One region of the Segeticoccus rhizosphaerae genome, then DNA from elsewhere that is predicted to be linked to it. Evidence: riboswitches for the same ligand, from Rfam matches in the RefSeq annotation. Region 1 holds a riboswitch; each other region holds the start of a gene.
What was found. A riboswitch is a leader RNA that binds a small molecule or an ion and turns the genes downstream of it on or off. The one in region 1 is predicted to bind S-adenosylmethionine.
Positions count from the first base shown of each region.

Region 2: it holds a riboswitch for S-adenosylmethionine, as region 1 does, so the genes downstream of both, FCN22_RS03380 (bifunctional o-acetylhomoserine/o-acetylserine sulfhydrylase) here and FCN22_RS10485 (aminotransferase class V-fold PLP-dependent enzyme) in region 1, are expected to answer to the same signal.
Region 3: it holds a riboswitch for S-adenosylmethionine, as region 1 does, so the genes downstream of both, FCN22_RS07080 (OsmC family protein) here and FCN22_RS10485 (aminotransferase class V-fold PLP-dependent enzyme) in region 1, are expected to answer to the same signal.

Region 1 is NZ_SWMA01000012.1:66,833-71,198, forward strand. Features, by position in the region: gene FCN22_RS10480 (MFS transporter) at 1-799, opposite strand, end outside; gene FCN22_RS10485 (aminotransferase class V-fold PLP-dependent enzyme) at 957-2,486, opposite strand; SAM riboswitch class IV at 2,538-2,651, opposite strand; gene FCN22_RS21885 (hypothetical protein) at 2,838-3,017, opposite strand; gene FCN22_RS10490 (DNA translocase FtsK) at 3,010-4,366, shown strand, end outside.
Region 2 is NZ_SWMA01000003.1:106,357-110,722, reverse strand. Features, by position in the region: gene hrpA (ATP-dependent RNA helicase HrpA) at 1-377, opposite strand, end outside; gene FCN22_RS03380 (bifunctional o-acetylhomoserine/o-acetylserine sulfhydrylase) at 517-1,842, opposite strand; SAM riboswitch class IV at 1,939-2,054, opposite strand; gene FCN22_RS03375 (sirohydrochlorin chelatase) at 2,102-2,869, opposite strand; gene cobA (uroporphyrinogen-III C-methyltransferase) at 2,866-3,639, opposite strand; gene FCN22_RS03365 (phosphoadenylyl-sulfate reductase) at 3,636-4,361, opposite strand; gene FCN22_RS03360 (nitrite/sulfite reductase) at 4,358-4,366, opposite strand, start outside.
Region 3 is NZ_SWMA01000006.1:120,917-125,282, forward strand. Features, by position in the region: gene FCN22_RS07065 (MFS transporter) at 1-1,054, opposite strand, end outside; gene FCN22_RS07070 (peroxidase-related enzyme) at 1,140-1,718, opposite strand; gene FCN22_RS07075 (CsbD family protein) at 1,831-2,004, shown strand; SAM riboswitch class I at 2,155-2,285, shown strand; gene FCN22_RS07080 (OsmC family protein) at 2,495-2,977, shown strand; gene FCN22_RS07085 (dihydrolipoamide acetyltransferase family protein) at 3,082-4,366, opposite strand, start outside.

The sequences.
Region 1 (4,366 bases):
GCAGGCCGAGCGTGAGCAGCACCGCAGTGGTGGCCGAGACCCAGGCGAACTGGGTGCCGGCGAGTGAGACCCAGATCAGGAGGGCGGAGACCCCGGCGGTGATCAGGGTGGCGCCGAGGTAGTCGATGGAGGCCTCGCGCTTGATCGTCGGCAGGTGCAGCGTCTTCTGCAGGACCACGAAGGCCACGACGGCGATCGGGATGCCCACGTAGAAGCACCAGCGCCAGGCCTGCCCCTCCATGTAGCCGGGCAGGAAGCTCCCGAGCCACTTCGCGTCCACCAGGAGGCCGCCGATCAGCGGGCCGCTGACGGTGGCCATCGCGAAGACGGCACCGAGGTAGCCGAAGTACTTGCCCCGGTCGCGTGGCGTCACCATGCTCGCGATGACGATCTGCACCAGCGCGGTGAGGCCGCCCATGCCGACGCCCTGCAGCAGCCGAGCGCCGATCAGCGCGCCCATGTCGGGGGCGATCCCGGCGATGACCGAACCGGCCATGAAGATGACCAGGGTCAGCTGGGTCAGCAGCTTCTTGCTGAACAGGTCGGCGAGCTTGCCCCAGATCGGCGTGGTCGCGGTCATCGCGAGCAGCGAGGCAACCACCACCCAGGTGTAGCCCGCCTCGCTGCCGTGCAGGTCGGCCACGATCCGGGGGAGCGCGGTCGACACCACGGTCGAGGACAACATGGCGACGAACATGGCCAGCAGTAGGCCGGAGAGGGCGTAGAGGACCTCCCGGTGGCTCATCGGCACGGAGGCGCCGGGCGGCCGGGTGGGTGGGGCTTGGGTGGTGGTACTCATGCAGCGGTTCCTCGAGGAGTGGTCAAGCACGTTGGTTGCCGTCGGCAACAATATACAAGTTGCTTGCTGCATGCAAATAAAAAGCCGTTTCCCTCGTTGCTGGCGATCGGCGTCACATATGACGCCGATCGCCAGCAACAGTGGGTGGTCTAGGGGGTCACCAGGGGCGAGGCAGGGTGAGGTCGCGTGGGTCCGCGACCGGCGTCCACCCCTCGGCGGTCAGCTCGTAGTCGAACTCCGGGCCGTCCGCGGCGATCGAGGCGACCGCTGCCACCAGCCGCTGCACGTGTTCCCGCGTCGTCGCCAGGCCGAGACTGGCGCGCACAGCGGTCGGCGGAGCGTCAGGGCCGGCGTCCCCGAGCAGCTCGTCGACGAGCGGGTGTGCGCAGAACCGGCCGTCCCGCACGCCGATGCCGTGCTCCGCCGACAGGGCCGCCGAGACCAGGGCGCTGTCCACGCCGTCGATGGTGAACGCCACGACGCCGACGCGGGGGTGATCGTCGCCGAAGACGGAGTAGGTCCGTACCCCGGCGATGCCGCCCAGCCCGGCCTGCAGCGCGGCGGCCAGCTCGGCCTCATGCGCCTCGACCACGTCCCGCTCGCGGCGCAGCGTGGCGCATGCGGCCGCCAGCGCGACCGCGCCGAGCACGTTGGGAGTGCCGCCCTCGTGCCGTGCGGGCCCCTCGTGCCAGACCACCCCGCCCGGGGTGACGGCCGCGGTGGCGCCGCCACCACGCAGGTAGGGGGCGGCCGAGTCCAGCCAGTCGGCGCGCCCCACCAGGGCGCCCGAGCCGTAGGGCGCGTAGAGCTTGTGGCCGGACAGTGCCAGGTAGTCGACGTCGAGGGCTGTGAGGTCGACCCGGCGGTGGGGCGCCAGCTGCGCGGCGTCGAGGGCCACGCGCGCGTCATACCTGCGGGCGACCGTGACCAGCTCCTCGACGGGCCACAGCTCGCCGGTGACGTTGGAGGCGCCGGTGACGACGACGAGTCGCGGCCTGCCGTCGTCGGACTCGGCCAGCGCCCCGTCGAGCAGGGCGACGGCGTCCGCGGCGCTCGCGGGCACCGGCAGCCGCACGGTCCGCGAGGAGGGCCAGGGCAGCAACGCGGCGTGGTGCTCCGACTCGAAGACGAAGGTCGTCGTGCGCGAGGGCAGGCACCGCGCCAGCAGGTTGAGGGCGTCCGTGGTGTTGCGGGTGAACACCACCTCGTCGCCGGGCCGCGCGCCCACGAACTCGGCCACCTCCTCGCGCGCCGCCTCGAACCACCCGGTCGTGATCCGCGAGGTGTAGCCGGTGCCGCGGTGCACCGAGGAGTAGGTGCGCAGGGCGGTGTCCACGGCGTGCTTGACCGACTCGAGCGCGGGTGTCGACGCGGCGTGGTCGAAGTTGGCGTAGTCGACGACCGTGCGGTGCAGCGTGGGCACGCCGAGGTTCTCTGCGACGGTGCGGGGTGGGGCCAGGACCGCCGGTGCCTGGGGACGGGCGCTCTCACGACCCTGCGGAGTCGAGGGTGAGGACCGCTCCGCGGGCGCAGGTCCGGTGGGTGGGATCGGCACGGAGCGCAGCCGATGGGGTGGCTCAGGCGCCGGTCGGCTGCCCGCTCCGGGCATAGCGGGCACCGGAGGCACCGCCCAGCCGTAGGTGGGCGGCGTATCGGCGGTGCGGCGGGTCAGGCTCGCGATCGACATACGGGCTGCTCCTGTCGGTCCAGTGTTTGGGTCGGACCTGCGACGGGCGCCGGTCCGCGCTTGCCGCCTGCTGGTGCAGGACGGCCGGGTCGTCACCCGGAGCACCCCACCGCGGAGGAGGGTTGCCGACCAGCGAGCCGGGGCTTGACGCTGGCACTCATGACCTGTGCAGGAAACTACCGCTTCGGGGGCCGCGGTGCCCACCACCTGAGCGGTCATCTCAGATGTCGAGACGTTCAGGCACGGGAAGGGCCCATCCGACGCTTGCCGGGTCCGACCGGTGACCTGTGGTGCGCGTGTGACACGTGATCCGAGGGTGACTATCGCGTAGCCTGCGACAGTGGCGACACGTCAGTCCTCCTCCACGGCCCGCTCGAAGTCCTCGAGTCGCCGCACCTCGTCGCGCCCGGCCGCCGGGCGCCCGAGCACGCGCAAGACCCCGGCCCGGGCCTCGGCCAAGGGCCGGTCGAGAGCCAGGGGTGGCGGCCTGCCGCTGCCGTTGCGTGCCGTCCGAGGCACCTGGATGGGCATGGCGCACGTCGCGGGCGGCGCGGTCCGCCGGGTCGGCACGAGCGCGCGCGACCTCGAGCCGGAGCACCGTCGCGACGGGATCGGCTTCGCCCTCATCGGGCTGGCGGTCGTGGTCGCGGCCCGCGAGTGGTGGGGTCTGACAGGAGTCGTCGGCGACATCATCCACGCGATCGTCGCGGGCACCTTCGGACGCGTCGCGTTTGCCCTGCCGATCGCCCTGCTGCTGCTCGGCCTTCGCCTGCTGCGCGCGCCCGGCGACGCCACGTCCAACAACCGCGTGACCATCGGCACGACCGCCCTGGCCTTCGCCACCTGCGGGCTGGTGCACATCGCCCAGGGCCTGCCCAGTCCGCCCGACGGGGCTGCCGCCATGCGCGACGCGGGCGGCATCATCGGCTGGCTGGCCTCGAGCCCCGTGGCCGCCGCCGTGCACACGTGGGGCGCCGTCGTGCTGCTCTGCCTGCTCGGTCTTTTCGGCATCCTCGTCATCACCGCCACCCCCGTGCACCAGATCCCGGCTCGGCTGCGTGAGGCCCGCGACCGGCTCTTCCACCACCCGGGGACCCAGGCATCCGACGAGACGGCACACCCCGAGGGCGAGGAGCAGCCCGCGCCCAAGCGTCGCTCGCGCCGCCGGGCCGACCCCGACCTGGTGGGCGGCCCCGAGGGATTCGTCGGCGACGAGGCGTTCGAGCAGGCCGCGGTGGTCGACGCCGACGGCAACGCCGTGGGCGACTCGCGGGGCAAGGGCCCCCGCCCCGGGGAGAAGCGACCCACCGCGCCCGGCGTGCTGGCGCCGAGTGCTGCCGATCCCCCGCCCTCGACCGATGCCACCGACCCTCCCGGCCCGGGCCAGGTCCACGACAAGGGCGGCCTCGAGGCGCCCCCGACGACCCCGCTGCCGCAGCGGGTGGAGCAGCTGGCGCTGGCCGGGGACGTCACCTACACGCTGCCCGACAACACCTTGCTGACCGCCGGCCCGCCGCACAAGAAGCGGTCGGCCGTCAACGACCACGTGGTGGAGGCACTCACCGGGGTCCTCGACCAGTTCGACATCGACGCCCAGGTGACCGGCTTCATGCGCGGCCCGACCGTGACTCGCTACGAGGTCGAGCTCGGTCGCGGCACCAAGGTCGAGCGGGTCACGGCGCTGTCCAGGAACATCGCGTATGCCGTGGCGTCGGCCGACGTGCGCATCCTCAGCCCGATCCCGGGCAAGTCCGCGATCGGCGTCGAGATCCCCAACACCGACCGCGAGACGGTCAGTCTCGGTGACGTGCTGCGCAGCCAGGTCGCCCGGGCCAACGAGCACCCCATGGTCATGGGGGTCGGCAAGGACGTCGAGGGCG
Region 2 (4,366 bases), on a different contig from region 1:
GCCACCGACCGGGCGGCGATCCGGCGCGGCTGGGTGTGGCCGATCAGGCCCTCGACCCCGCGGCCGAGCTCGAGGCAGATCTTGGGGATCTGCGTCGTCTTGCCCGACCCCGTCTCGCCGGCGATGACCACCACCTGGTGGTCACGGATGGCCGTCGCGATGTCGTCCTTGCGGGCGACGACCGGCAGGTCCTCGGGGTAGCGCAGGGGGGCAAGGGCCGCCAGCGCAGCCGCGCGCCGCTCGATCCGGGCCGCTCGCTGGTCTGAGGTCTCCCGCGGTCGGCGACCGCCTCCATCGTGCTGCGCACGACCGCCGTGCGAGCGGCGCCGCCCGGGGTTCCGGGCACGCGAGGACGACCGCGTGCGCTCGGAGGACATGGTGGCAAGGATAGGTGCCCCGTCCCGCTGCGCTCACCCCGATATGCGCGCGGTCCGGTGGAGTCACCGCCGTTGTTGCGGCGAGAGCGCGCACTCGACGTCGCGCTCTCGCCGCAACGAGCGGGAGGGCAAGGTGCGGTCAGGAGGTCTTGGCCGCGGCGAAGCCCTGCTCGAGGTCGGCCAGGATGTCGTCGATGTGCTCGATGCCCACGGCGAGGCGCACCAGGCCCGGCGTCACGCCTGCCGCGAGACGGTCCTTGTCATCGCCCTGGGAGTGGGTGGTCGAGGCGGGGTGGATGACCAGCGAGCGCACATCCCCCAGGTTGGCGACGTGGCTGTGCAGGGTCAGCCCCTCGACGAACGCCCGGCCGGCCTCCAGGCCACCCGCGATCTCGAAGGCGAGCACCGCGCCGGCGCCCTTCGGCGTGTACTTCTGCGCCGCCGCGTGGAACTCGTTGTCCGGCAGCGACGCGTAGCGCACCGACTCCACCTGCGGGTGCTGGGCGAGGAACTGCGCGACCTTCTGGGCGTTCTCGACGTGCCGCTCGATCCGCAGGCTCAACGTCTCCAGCCCCTGGGCGATGAGGAACGCGTTGAACGGGGCCGGCGCCGAGCCGAGGTCGCGCAGCAGCTGCACGCGGGCCTTGAGGATGAAGGCGAGGTTGGCGCCGAACTGGCTGCCGACACCGAGGTCGCGGGCGTAGACGAGGCCGTGGTAGCTCTCGTCCGGCTGGTTGTAGTTCGGGAACCGCTCCGGGTCCTGGGCGAAGTCGAAGGTGCCGCCGTCCACGATGGCGCCGGCGATCACCGTCCCGTGCCCGGACAGGTACTTCGTCACGGAGTGGACGACGATGTCGGCACCCCACTCCAGCGGTCGCAGCAGGTAGGGGGTGGCGATCGTGTTGTCGACCACCAGCGGCACGCCGACCTCGTGGGCGACCGCTGCGATGTTCTCGATGTCGAGGACCTCGCCCTTGGGGTTGGCGATGGTCTCGCCGAAGAAGAGCTTGGTGTTGGGCCGCACCGCCGCGCGCCACGACTCCGGGTCGGTGGAGTCCTCCACGAAGGTGGTCTCCACACCAAGCTTGGCCAGGCTGTACTTCAGCAGGTTGTAGGTCCCGCCGTAGAGGTTGGGGCTGGCCACCACGTGGTCGCCCGCCTCGGCGATGTTGAGTACCGCGAAGGTGGAGGCGGCCTGGCCGGACGACAGCAGCAGGGCACCCACGCCGCCCTCGAGGCTGGCGATGCGCTTCTCGACGACGTCGCTCGTCGGGTTCTGCAGCCGGGTGTAGATGTTGCCGAGCTCCTTCAGGGCGAACAGGTCGGCTGCCTCCTGGGTGTCCCGGAAGACGTAGGAGGTGGTCTGGTAGATCGGGAGGGCCCGTGACCGGGTGTCCTCGTCGATCTCCTGGCCGGCGTGGATCTGGCGCGTCTCGAAGGACCAGTTGGGGGTGGTGTCAGTCATCGCTGTGGCCTTGCCTTTCGTGCGTTGTCGTCCAGGGAACGCACGCGCCCGCGCCGGTGGCGCGCCACGTGCGGTGCGGGGTGGCAGCGAACTGGTCTCCCGCGCTTGCACGACGTCGGGCGACGCCGTGCCAGGTCCTCACCCGGGGCACCCCACCGCGGTGGAGGGTTGCCGGTCAGCGAGCCGGGGCCGTTGCGCTGACACTCATGACCTGTCGTCAGGATAGCGGCGCGTCCACGGGCTGGATGGCGCGTCTCACTCATCGGACACCTGCGAGGTATGCCGCCCGGTCGCCGGCGTGGGCCGGCCGGCGGGTGAGTGCTGGCGGCGCGGCCGACCGGAAGCGGCGCACCACCAGGTCCACCAGCAGCGGGTGGGCGCCGATCGGCTCGCCGATCAGGTCGGCGCCGCTGCCGTCCAGTCGCGCTTGGAACACCCCGGGTGCGAGCAGGTATGACGCGACGCCCACCGTCGCCGCTCCCCGGCCCCGCAGGGCCGTGACGGCGTCGGCCACGGTCGGCGCGGCGGAGGCGGCGAAACCGACCGCCACGGGCGTGCCGAGGAGGCGGCGCAGGCGGTCGGCCGCGTGGTGCACCTCGTCGCGGGCCCGGGGATCGGTCGAGCCGGCCGCCGCGAGCACCGTCGCTCGGGGCACCGGCCCCGCAGCCGCGAGCCGATCGGCCACGGCCTGCAGCACCGCGTCGGCCGGTCCCAGGCAGGGCGTCACCGTGGCCAGGCCGCCGGTCGCCGCCACCGCGCGGGGCACGTCCACCCGCACGTGGTGACCCGCACTGAGGAAGATCGGCACCACGACGCACTCCGGCGTCTTCGCCAGCGCGTCGGAGAGGTGGGGACGAATCACGTCGATGTAGGACAGCCGGACGGCGACGCCGGGCAGCCGGTGGCCCACCCGCTGCCGCACCCGCTCGAGGACCTCCTGCCCCTGCGCGTCCCGGGTGCCGTGCGCCACCAGGAGCAGCTCCCGTGCCGCCGGTCCGTGTCGACTGTGCCGAGCAATGGTGTTCATGAGGTGACGCCCGCTTGCACGGCGGCCCCGGACCAGTGCGGGCTGAGCGTCACGACATCCCCCACCACCACGACGGCGGGCGAGCGCACCCGGGCGAGCGCCGCCACGTCGGCGATCGAGTCCAGCGTGCCCGTCGTGACCCGGTGGCGCGGGCCGAAGGCGTCCTCGACCACCGCGACCGGGCAGGCCGGGTCGCGGCCGGCAGCCATCATCAGGGCCGCGTTGCGCCGCAGGGTCGACACCCCCATGAGCACGAGAATCGTGTGGTCACGCCCCGTCGGCAGGTCGGGGACGTCCTCGTGCCCGGTCACGACGGTGAAGGCCCGCGCCAGGCCGCGATGGGTGACCGGGATGCCGACGGAGGCGGGAACGGCCAGGGCACTGGTGATCCCTGGGACGACCTCGACGGGGACGCCCTCCTGCTCACACGCCATACGCTCCTCGACGCCACGGCCGAGCACGTAGGGGTCGCCGCCCTTGAGGCGGACGACTCCCCTGCCGGCCGACGCCCGGTCGAGCAGCACCGCGTTGATCGCCTCCTGCGAGAAGGGGTGGTGCCCGGGCGTCTTGCCCACGTCGACGATCTCGACGTCGGCACCGAGGCCGTCCAGCACGCCACGGGGCGCGAGCCGGTCGACCACGACGACGTCGGCACGCTGCAGCAGCTCGACACCACGGGCCGTGATCAATCCGTCGTCACCGGGGCCGCCGCCCACGAGCGCCACCCAGCCGCCGGTCGGGCGGGCACCCCGTGCGTCGTCGGCGTTCACCGGTGGATCCCGCACTCGGTCTTGGCCAGACCGGCCCAGCGGCCCGACCGCGGGTCCTCGCCGGGCTCCACGCGGATGGTGCACGGCGCGCAGCCGATCGACGGGTAGCCCTCTGCCAGCAGGGGGTTCATCGGCACGCCGTGCTCGTCGGCGTAGTCGAGGAGGTCGTCGAACGTCCACGCCGCGAGCGGGTTGACCTTGACCAGGCCGTGCCGGGCGTCCCAGGCCACCTTCGGGCTGCCCAGCCGGGTCGGGGCCTCGTCGCGGCGAATGCCGCTGACCCACGCCTCGTAACCCGCAAGCTCCCGGGCGAGCGGCTCGACCTTGCGCATCCGGCAGCATGCCTCGGGGTCGTGGTCATACAGCCGCGCGCCGTGGACGACGTCCTGCTCGGCCACGGAGAGCTCGGCCCGCACGTCGACCACCGTGATCGGCAGCAGTGCCTCGGCGACGTCCCTCGTGCCGAGGGTCTCGACGAAGTGGTAGCCGGTGTCCAGGAACAGTACGTCGACGCCGGGCACGAACCGCGAGACCAGGTGTGCGAGCACACCGTTGGACATGCTGCTCGCGACCGCGAGCGACTCCCCGAACTGGCCCGCAGCCCAGGCCACCACGTCCTCCGCGGGCGAGGTGCGAAGCAGCCGGGAACCCGCCCGGGCCAGCTCCTCGAGCTGGGTGGCCGGCCGACGCGCGGTCCGCTCCCGCGTGCCCAGGTCGGTCATCGCAG
Region 3 (4,366 bases), on a different contig from region 1:
ACGTGTTCGCGATCGCGATGGAGACGAGCACCGCGCCGATGCTCACCGCGCGTCGGTGGGTGAGCTGCACGGCATACCGGCCCTGGATCGCTGAGCCGACCGACCAGGCGAGCGCGCCTGCGGTCAGCGCCAGTCCGGCGACCGACGGCGTCCACCGGTAGTGCCTGGTCAGGAGGTAGGGCAGGTAGACCTCGGCGCTGCCGAAGGCACCGCCCACCAGACCTCGCAGCAGGATCACGGTCGGCAGACCGGCCGCCGCCCGCAGGGTGTGGCGGGGGAGCAGGGGCCGGAGCGCCAGCAGGGCCAGCGCGGCCGCAGCCATCGTGCAGATCCACCGCAGGGCGGTCGGCAGCGGCGAGACGAGGTCGACGGCGAGCACCGCGCCGGCGGCGATGGCCGACCAGGACAGGCGCTTGAGGCTCCACGGGACGTCTGTCGCCGGCGCCGGGCGGCCCACCATGCGCAAGGCAGGGAGCACCATGATCATCGCGGGTACCACGAGCACGATGACGCCGAGGAAGACCCACTGCCAGCCGATGTACTGCGCGACGAGCCCTGCTGCGAAGGGTCCGATGAGCGAGGGAATCACCCAGGCCGCAGCGAATCCCGCGAAGATGCTCGGATGCAGGCGGGCGGGATAGATCTGCGCGAGCATGACGTAGAGCGCCACCGTCAGGCCGCCCCCACCCAGTCCGTGGACGAGGCGTCCCACCACCAGCATCGGCATCGTGTGCGACAGGCCGGCCAGCAGCAGCCCCGTGGCGAAGAGACCGACGGCCGTGAACAGCGGGGGAGTGGGGCCGGCGCGGTCCGACCAGTTTCCCGCGAGCACCATGCCGATGACGCCGACGGCGAGCGGCCCCGCGAACGCGAGTGCGTAGAGGGACGCGCCGTCGAGCTCCCGGCTGATGGTCGGCATGACGGTGGTGACCGCCAGGGCCTCGAAGGCAGCGAGGAACACCAGCGCACACATGCCGATGGTGATCCAACGGAAGCGTGCGCCGAGCACTCTGTCCACCGGGTGGTCCGGTGCGAGCGCGGGATCGGTCAGCACAGGGGGACTGTAGAGCCTCAACCGGACTTGAGGTCAATCAGTTTGCGCCCTCCCGCAACGGTGGCGGGCCCCGTCGCCGGCGACGCTACTTCTTCTCCCGGGGGACCCGCCCCATGAGGTAGAACTCCGGATTCGGCATCGTGCGGGTGACGCTGGCCACCCGGTTGCTCAGCCCGAAGAACGCGGTGATGGCGGCGATGTCCCACGCGTCCTCGTCGTCCAGCCCGTGTTCGCGCAGGGCCGCGAAGTCGGCGTCCCCGACGTCGTGACTGTGGGTGTTGACCTTGTGCGCGAAATCGAGCACCGCGTGCTGTCTCGGCGTGATGTCGGCGGTGTGGTGGTTGACCGCGACCTGGTCGGCGACGAGAGGTTTCTTCTCGAAGATCCGCAGCAGCGCACCGTGCGCGACAACGCAGTAGGTGCACCGGTTGATGCCGGAGATGCTGACCACGATCATCTCGCGGTCGCCCTTGGTCAGGTGCGATTCCTCTCTCTCCATGAGCGCGTCGTGGTAGGCGAAGAATGCGCGGAACTCTGCGGGACGGCGGGCGAGCAGCAGGAAGACGTTGGGGACGAAGCCCGACTTCTCCTGCACCTGGAGGATGGCCTCCCGGATGTCGTCAGGGACGTCGGAGAGCTGGGCGGGAGGAAACCGTGTGGACATGGCTCGATGGTGCCACTTCCCGCTGCGAAGATCGGCGCCCCACAAGGGGTGTACGACCGCGTCGGCTGGGTACTGTGCGGGCAGGCGAGACACGCCGAGGAGGAGGCTCGACATGGGACTCAGCGACAAGATGAAGCACTCTGCGGAAGACGCGAAGGGCAAGGTCAAGGAAGGTACCGGTAAGGCCACCGACGACGAGCAGCTCGAGGCCGAGGGTCAGACGGACCAGACCTCTGCGAAGGTCAAGAAGGTCGGTGACGACGTCAAGGACGTCTTCAACAAGTGACGACGGCCCGCCCGGCGCCCCACCCACGGGACGTCGGGCGGAGTTGTGCCCGGTCAGCCGTGCTCCGCGGAGCACGGCTGTCTCATTCTGTGGCCATCGAGTGCGCGAGCTCTACGTGCGTCGGTAATCTCCTGTGCTACAACCGAATACCGCTCATCCCGAGGGGCAGAGGGAACGGCCCGCTGAAGCCCCGGCAACCCGACCGCATGCTGGTCGGCCTCCACCGGAGGCCAGCGGTCGACAGGTGCCACGTCCGTCCCGCACTGCGGGAGAGATGAGGAAGACCACATCATGTCCCACACGATCGCCCTGCTGCTGACGCGTCGACGCCACGTCGACCTCTCTCGCGTCACCAGCAGCAGTTGTCGCCACTGACCGCCCGAGCGCCCTTGCGGCCCACGCGAGCCGACGCAGGTCGGTGACGCCCCCAATTCACAGCACGAATGGCACGCGGTATGCCGCTGCGTCGCCCTGCCCGGAGAGAGGCACCATGACCACCACGACCACCACCACGACCACCCACGAGCCCCAGCTCATCCACCCCGAGGTGCTCGCCAGCCATGTGTCGGGAACACCCACCGAGGTGTCCGTCCGGGCTGGCCGCCACGCCTTCACGATCGACGAACCGTCCACCCTCGGCGGCACGGACCTCGGCGCGAACCCCGTGGAGCACCTGCTGGCGGCGCTCGGCTCCTGCCAGGTGATCACCTTCCAGGTCTGGGCCGCCCAGCTGGGCATCACCGTGGACGACGTCGACGTGACGTTGACCGGTGAACTCGACCTGCGCGGCTTCTTGGGGCTGGATGACGAGGTGCGACCCGGGTTCTCGTCGGTCGACGTCTCGGTGCAGCTCACCGGGCCGGAGAGCCCCGAGCGCTACCAGGAACTCATCGACGCGGTCGAGAAGCACTGCCCGGTGCTGGACAGCCTCGCCGGCACGGTCCCCGTGCGCTCCACCTACGCGACCGCCTGAAGCCTTCGTAGCCCACCGCACCGGCGCCTTCCCGGCAGCGACGCGTGGTCGTGGCCGGGAAGGTGCCCTGCGGTCCTGCTCCGGATCGTCCTCGTGGCAGGCCGTCAGGTGACGATCCGCAGCGGCTGCTCGAGCAGGCGGACCAGGTCGCGCAGGAACCTCGCGCCGGTGGCGCCGTCGAGGACGCGGTGGTCGACGGTCAGGTTCAATCGCATGATGGTGGTGGTGCTGAGCTCGCCGTCCTTCAGCACCGGTGCCGGGGCCCCGGCGCCGACGGCGAGGATGGCTGCCTCGGGCGGGTTGATCACGGCGGTGAACTCGGTGATGCCGAACATCCCAAGGTTGCTCACCGTGAAGGTGCCACCGGTGAACTCGTCGAGCTTGAGCTTGCCGGCACGGGCGCGGTCCCCGAGGTCGTGCGCCTCTTCGGCGATCTCCCGGAGCGTCTTGCGGTCCGCATCCGTGACGACCGGGACGATGAGACCGTCCTCGATGGCGACCGCGATGCCCACGTTGACGTGACCCCGCCGGATGATGTGGTCGCCGGCCCACGCAGCGTTGACCTCCGGGTGGGATCGCAGGGCCACTGCGCACGCACGCACCAGCAGGTCGGTCACGCTGACCCGGACCCCGTCGTCGGTGAGCTGCTCGTTGAGCTGTTTGCGGAAGGCGAGCAGGGCGGTCAGGTCGACCGGCATGGTTAGGTGGAAGTGTGGCGCGGCGGCGCTCTCGGTCAGCCGCTGTGCGGTGACGCGACGCATCTGGCTGAGGGGCACCGTCTCGTCGTCGGGGCCAGCGGTGGGGGCAGGCCCGGAGGGTGTAGAGGGTGCGGAGGGTGCAGGCGTCGACGTCGCAGGTGCCGGTGCGGTGGCGTCCTCGCCAGCCCCCTGACCGGTGAGGACCGTGTCCAGGTCGGCCCTGACGATCCGGCCGCCGGGGCCGGACCCCCGAACGGTGGTGAGGTCGATGCCGCGTTCACGAGCCAGGGAGCGCACCAGCGGCGTCGCACGGATCTGGTCGGCTGGCGTGCGCGTGGCCGCCGGGGCACCCTGTCGGCCGGTCGGCTCCGCCGATGGCGGGGCCTGTGACTCGGTCGAGGCGGACGCCGCCTCCTGTCCGGCCTGGGTCTCGGCGTCCTCCGACCTGGCCGCCTCGGAATTCGCTCCGCTGGCGTCGGATTCGCTCTCGCCGCCGGTGGCCTGCTGATCGTCCCCGGATCCGGAGGAACTGACCGCGCCCGGCTCACCGATGACCGCCAGGGGCTCGCCGATCGGCACGGTGGAGCCGGCCTGGGCGATGATCCGTGTCAGCGTGCCGGTGTCGTAGGCCTCCAGGTCCATGGTGGCCTTGTCGGTCTCGATCTCGGCGAGGACGTCGCCGCGGTGGACC